2 regions of the Paraburkholderia sp. OAS925 genome follow, and region 1 is predicted to be linked to the other one. Evidence: predicted binding sites of a transcription regulator. Region 1 holds the regulator's gene; the other holds the start of a gene.
What was found. Region 1 encodes LexA, which represses DNA repair genes until DNA is damaged. Its sites were predicted from a motif close to ACTGTATNNNNATACAGT; they were not measured.

Region 1 (3,207 bases):
TGCCGCCCGGCTGATGCGCGGCGTACGCCCACGCGGCCAGGTAGTTCCAGCGCGCGCCGCCCGAGGTCTTCGGATTCGGCGTCACGATCGACACGCCCGGCTTCGTCAGATCGTCCCAATCCTTAATGTGCTTGGGGTTGCCCTTGCGCACCAGGAACACGATCGTCGACGTATAAGGCGATGCGTTGTCGGGCAGGCGCTTCTGCCAGTTCTTGTCGATCAAGCCCTTGTTGGCGAGCGCGTCGATGTCGTAGGCGAGCGCAAGCGTCACGACGTCGGCCTGCAGGCCGTCGAGCACCGAGCGAGCCTGCGCGCCCGAGCCGCCATGCGACTGCTTGAACGTGATGGTTTCGCCGGTCTTCGCCTTCCACTCCTTGCCGAACGCCTGGTTCACGTCCTGATAGAGCTCGCGGGTCGGGTCGTAGGAAACGTTCAGCAGCGTGTTGTCGGCGGCTTGCGCCTGGCCGATTGTGCCAATTACGCCGAGCGCGGCCGCCGCGCCGAATGCGAGCGCGGCGATGATGCTCCGCGCCTTATGGGTAGTCCGTGCCCGCCCCGTGTTCCGATGATTCATGTCCTGTTCTCCGCGTGTTGGTCCGCTAAAGCTGCGAGTGGTGTTGTTTTGCGTCGGGTCACGTGCACATGAGCGCGACTGGAGGCCAGTCTATCGAAGGGCTTTCATCATTAAAAATAATGTTTCCTCATTTTTTAATACGCAAAAGTGGTAATGGCAGCCAGACAAGGCGTTGCGGCATGCAAACCGATGTTTTGACGTCGATTGACGACGTTGCAGCGCGGTGCTTGAGCGCGAACTTAAAGTAAAGCTTGAATTGCGCCGAATACTGTATAAAAATACAGTCACCTGTTCATACATACAGTGGCGCCATGACAAAACTCACCGCACGACAGCAGCAGCAGCAGCAGGTTTTCGATCTGATCCGCCGGGCGATCGAACGCACCGGCTTTCCGCCCACCCGCGCGGAGATCGCCGCCGAGCTGGGCTTCAGCTCTGCCAACTCGGCCGAAGAGCATTTGCGGGCGCTTGCCCGCAAGGGCGTGATCGAACTCGCCGCCGGCGCGTCGCGCGGCATCCGTCTGCTGCCCAGCCAGGACTTCGGACAGGACGGCACCCAGCATCAGTTCACGCTGCCGCATCCGAGCATCATGCAACTGTCGCTGCCGCTCATCGGGCGGGTCGCGGCCGGTAGCCCGATCCTCGCGCAGGAACATATCGCGCAGCACTATGCGTGCGACCCGGCGCTGTTCTCGAGCAAGCCCGACTACCTGCTGAAGGTGCGCGGCCTGTCCATGCGCGACGCGGGCATCTTCGACGGCGATCTGCTCGCGGTGCAGAAAAGAAGCGAGGCGAAAGACGGCCAGATCATCATTGCCCGCCTCGGCGACGACGTCACGGTCAAGCGCCTGAAGCGCCGGCCGAACGGTATCGAGCTGATCGCCGAGAACCCCGATTACGAAAACATCTTCGTTGAGACAGGCAGTGCGGACTTCGCGCTGGAAGGCATTGCTGTCGGTCTGATTCGCCCCGGCGAGTTCTGATCGCGCCTGCCGGGTTGGTCGCCTGTCAGTACACCGTACACAGGCGGATCAACCCTCGCCTGCCACTCACTACCGCAGCACACACGTTGAATCGCCCGGAGAGCCTCATGGAACGCCTTGCCCGCCTGTTGCCGTTTCGCCAGTTCGGCCGTTTGCGCCATCTGCGCAAGCTGGTGCCCTGCTCACTGATTGAAGCATCCACGGCCGCCACTGCGTCGCTGTTCGATTCGCCGGTGAACGGCTCCGGTGCGCATGCCGCTTCGTCATCCTTACAGGCGTCTTTGTTGCCGTCGTCGTTGCCGGCGTTCGCGCGGGTGTCGCTGAATTCCGGGCTCAACACCGCGGAGCCGGCGCGTCGCGCGCCGGTGCGGGTTTATCACGGGCCGTCGCGGCTCATCATGGTCGGCACCATGGACGCGGTGTGCAGAATGATCGACCGTTGCATCGCCGACGAAACCAACGTCCAGGGCGCGGTGTTCGAGTCCTGATGTGCGGTAAGGTGTGCGGGCGCGTTGCGGGAAACGTCGTTCGTCGCATCGAACGGGAATCATGAGTGGGGATCGTTTCGGCGCAACGCCGGTCCACGTTCGATCTCACCTGATGGAGAATCCCGGCCCATGGCAGCAGTATCAATACGCAAGAAGCGCGGTGCTCGTCCGCTTGTCGTCGCGCTGATCGTCATCGCGATAATCGCCGGCTTGGGCTTTGGCTATGCATCGCCGTATATCGCGCTCAACAACCTCAAACGCGCCGCCGACGCGCGCGACGCGCAGACGGTGAATCAGTACGTCGATTTCCCGGCGTTGCGCGAAAGCCTCAAGCAGCAGGTGACGGGTTTGCTGACGCGGCGGCTCGACTCGCGCGGAAACGGCAACCCATTGGCCGCGATCGGCGCGATGATCGGCGTCGCATTGATCGGCCCGCTAGTCGATGCGTATGCGACGCCCGACGGCGTGGCCGCGTTGCTCAACGGCATGCCGCCGCGCGGCGTACCGGGCGAACGGCCGCCCGCGCCGCCGGCTGCGAGCAATCCGGCTGCGGCAAATGGACCTGCGCCGGCAGCGCCGGGCAGCGCTAATAGCGCGGATCAAAGCGGCGCGGATCAAAGAGCCGGCAATGGCGCCAACTCCGGTGGAGAAGGCAACGCGGCGCATGGCGCCACGCCGCCGCAGCCGCCGGAAACCACCGCCGGTTATCGCGGCATCAACGAATTCGTCGTTACATACCAGCACGGCGCCGGCGACGCGCGTTACTCCGCGATCTTCCTGCGCGAAGGCCTGTTCACATGGAAGCTGGCCGCGGTCAATCTGAACGAGTGAGCGGGAGCGCGGCGCTTGGGCGTTGAAGTTCGCGAATTCGACAGCCGCACTCGCGCCGCGAAGGTCGCAAGCGCGAGCCGTGTGCTCAGGCCGCCTCTTGCTGCTGCTCCTGCGCCGATGAACACGCCACCAGGATACTGCACGACACGCGATCGAGCAGCGGCGTGTTGCCCGCGCCCATCCACCATCGGGACAAGCCGGTGCGGCAGCGGTGGCCGACCACTACGAGGTCGACATGCAGTTCATTGGCCAGATTGGCGATCTCGTCGATCGGATGGCCGAACGCAAAGTGCCCTTGAGCCCGCACGCCGCGCTCCGTCAGCCAGTCCAC
Region 2 (3,207 bases), 420 kb from region 1:
GCCGCATGGTGCGCGCTCAGCCAACCGGCCAACTGCACGATCAGCCGACGCGCGGCGAACAGGAGCGCATCGGCGTTATCGACGCGCGACGGCAATTCGAGCTGCGCATGAAACGACGCGGGCGCGCGAAACGATTCGCGCGGATCGGGGCGCGTGCCATACGCCTGCGCCAGCAGGTCCAGAATGCCGCCGCCAAACCGCCGGACCACGCCCGCTCTGGGCAATTGACGCAAATCGGCGAGGGTCGTGCATCCGACATGCACGAACGCGTCGCGATGCGTTTGCGCAACCGGCAGCAGCGACACGGGCAAGCGGTCGAGTACACGCGTGAGCGAAGTCTCCTGCACCACATGCCAGCGGCGCCCGTGCCGGTTGGCGCGTGCCTGCGCCAATAGCCAGGCGCCCCACGCCGTGGGTGCACACGCGATACGCGCGGTATAACCGAATTCCGCGACCGTGGACGACACCCGCGACAACAAGGCTCGCAAGCCACCGAACAACCTCAAGCCAGAGCCGACTTCCAGCAGCAAGGTATGCGTGTCGGCCAGCGAGACCTTCGGCGTGTACGTCAGCAGGGCAAGCGCGATTGCTTCGAATGCCTGCGTTTCGCGGGCGGCGTCGGCGGTGAGCAGTTTGAGCCCCGGCGCCAAAGCCAGCGCGTAGGAACGCGAATGGCCGGGTTGCACACCGGCGCGCAAGGCATCGACGTCCGGCAGCAGAATATGTGCGTGGTCAGCGAGCGCATAGCAGTGCGCGTCGGCGATGTTTCCGGCATCGCACGACGGGTTTGCGTCGCGGCTGGGCTCACACCGATTCTGCTTCGCGGACGAACCATCCGGAAGCGATGTCAGCGGCTTTACCGCTTCCAGCGACAAGAGAGGCAATGCGACGGCGATCCACAACATGTTGAGTCTCTAATCCTTGATGGCTGCTTGCTCCGTTCGCGGGTAACAAAACGCCTTGCAGCGGCAGAACGAGACGAAGCGGCTCGGCAAGCGGCGGCCCGCGGCGCTTGAAGATGTCAATCGACAGGCCAATCTCCTGCAACCACTGACGACGGTTGATCGTCTCGGCATTAGCCGGCAAAAGCGGCTCGCAGATCATGCGTAATGGCGCTGGCGACGATTGCGCAGCGGCCTCTACAGGGCGCATCAAAAATGCCAGCGAAGCCGATTCTTGAGCCGCGACCTGCAAGCGCCTGACTTTATCGGCGCGCGCATTCGACAACCACACCAGAACCGCGCCGATGCCGTCCTGCTTCAATGCCTGAGTGGCGGCCCAAAGAGCCTTGTCTTCGTTCGAGCGCACCCATAGCACGCGCTCGACATCGATGCCCCACGCCTTCAATGCCGCCGCGCTCGGCTGAAAAGGAGGTGCCACAAGCATCACATGCCGCCCCGCCTGCTTCGTGAGATGACCAAGCGCGTAGGCCAGCAAGCGCATTTCGCCCGCGCCCCAATGCTCGACCAGCAGTTCCGTCACACCACCGGCGGGCCAGCCTCGTCCGGGCAATACGCGATCCAGCGCGGTGTGGCCACTCGGGACCACACGCGAATCCACCTCGGCAAGCTCGTTGCCCTGCCACATTTGACGCCGCAATTGCGACGACAGCGGAGTTGTCACAAGCTGAATCGCTGCTGCCATAGACCACTCGTTCCATTGAAAATGCTCCGCCCTGCCCGATCTCGATCGAGTAGGGACGACGAGTCATCACTGTATATTTATACAGTATTTTGATGGTGATGTTAAGGCGGGGAAGCGGTACGGAGGTCCCGGTGGGATAAGGAAAAGCGGCTTGGGAATGGATACGATTGGTCTGGGGGAATGGAGCTTTAGCGCTTGGAGGATGCCGATAGGACAGAGTGCAAGAAGGAGTTGCGCCGCGCCGCACATGGCGTTCACCACGCACCAACACGTCCTATCGAGTCGCGATGACGGTGAGGACCGGCGCGCTGACCTGGCAGTTCGATCCGCTGATGGACGATCAGGAACTGGACTCGCGGCAGTCGACCGGCGCGGTGTACTGGGAAGGCGCGGCACGGGTGAGCCGCAATGGCGCGGAGCTCGGGCGGGCGTATCTGGAACTGACCGGTTATGCGGGCGCTCTGCGCATGGGCGGGCCGTGACGGCGCCGTATTTTCCAGCGCTGTAAACGCAGAAACCCCACCTTTTCGGGGTGGGGTTTCTGACACTGCTGGGGAGCCTGACGATTACCTACTTTCACACGGGTAATCCGCACTATCATCGGCGTGGAGTCGTTTCACGGTCCTGTTCGGGATGGGAAGGGGTGGGACCGACTCGCTATGGTCATCAGGCTTTGACGGGTTGCTGTAGCGCTCAGGGAGCAGTACAGCCAATCGGGAAGAAGTAGCTGAGAGGATGCCTCTCGTTTTGCACGTTTATGCGTGCGGGCTGTGCTGTTCGAGGCACAACATCGATCACTCAACCGTGCGTCCTGTTCTCCCTGGCGGGGAGTTCCAGCGCATCCCCTTCGGGGATCGGACCAGTGTAGGCGCCAAAGCGCCAACGCTGGTCGAGACACACCTGTTATAGGATCAAGCCTTACGGGCAATTAGTATCAGTTAGCTGAACGCATTACTGCGCTTACACACCTGACCTATCAACGTCCTGGTCTTGAACGACCCTTCCAAGGGGCTCGAAGCCCCGGGGATATCTCATCTTAAGGCGAGTTTCCCGCTTAGATGCTTTCAGCGGTTATCTCTTCCGAACATAGCTACCCGGCGATGCCACTGGCGTGACAACCGGTACACCAGAGGTTCGTCCACTCCGGTCCTCTCGTACTAGGAGCAGCCCCCTTCAAATATCCAGCGCCCACGGCAGATAGGGACCAAACTGTCTCACGACGTTTTAAACCCAGCTCACGTACCTCTTTAAATGGCGAACAGCCATACCCTTGGGACCGGCTACAGCCCCAGGATGAGATGAGCCGACATCGAGGTGCCAAACACCGCCGTCGATATGAACTCTTGGGCGGTATCAGCCTGTTATCCCCAGAGTACCTTTTATCCGTTGAGCGATGGCCCTTCCATACAGAACCACCGGATCACTATGACCTGCTTTCGCACCTGCTCGACTTGTCGGTCTCGCAGTTAAGCACGCTTATGCCATTGCACTATCAGCACGATTTCCGACCGTACCTAGCGTACCTTCGTACTCCTCCGTTACACTTTGGGAGGAGACCGCCCC

Region 2: a site for LexA is predicted at 1,713-1,730, ahead of imuA (translesion DNA synthesis-associated protein ImuA). Genes of this name have one in related genera too.

Annotation. Positions count from the first base shown of each region.
Region 1 covers NZ_JBEUNO010000001.1:2,234,213-2,237,419, reverse strand. Annotated here, with positions in the region: gene ABIE53_RS09780 (sulfate ABC transporter substrate-binding protein) at 1-574, opposite strand, end outside; gene lexA (transcriptional repressor LexA) at 886-1,557, shown strand; gene ABIE53_RS09770 (hypothetical protein) at 1,665-2,045, shown strand; gene ABIE53_RS09765 (DUF2939 domain-containing protein) at 2,175-2,876, shown strand; gene ABIE53_RS09760 (universal stress protein) at 2,962-3,207, opposite strand, start outside.
Region 2 covers NZ_JBEUNO010000001.1:1,815,933-1,819,139, reverse strand. Annotated here, with positions in the region: gene ABIE53_RS07995 (Y-family DNA polymerase) at 1-905, opposite strand, end outside; gene imuA (translesion DNA synthesis-associated protein ImuA) at 805-1,644, opposite strand; partial or broken gene ABIE53_RS07985 (lipocalin family protein) at 1,881-2,126, shown strand; rRNA gene rrf (5S ribosomal RNA) at 2,202-2,315, opposite strand; rRNA gene ABIE53_RS07975 (23S ribosomal RNA) at 2,552-3,207, opposite strand, start outside.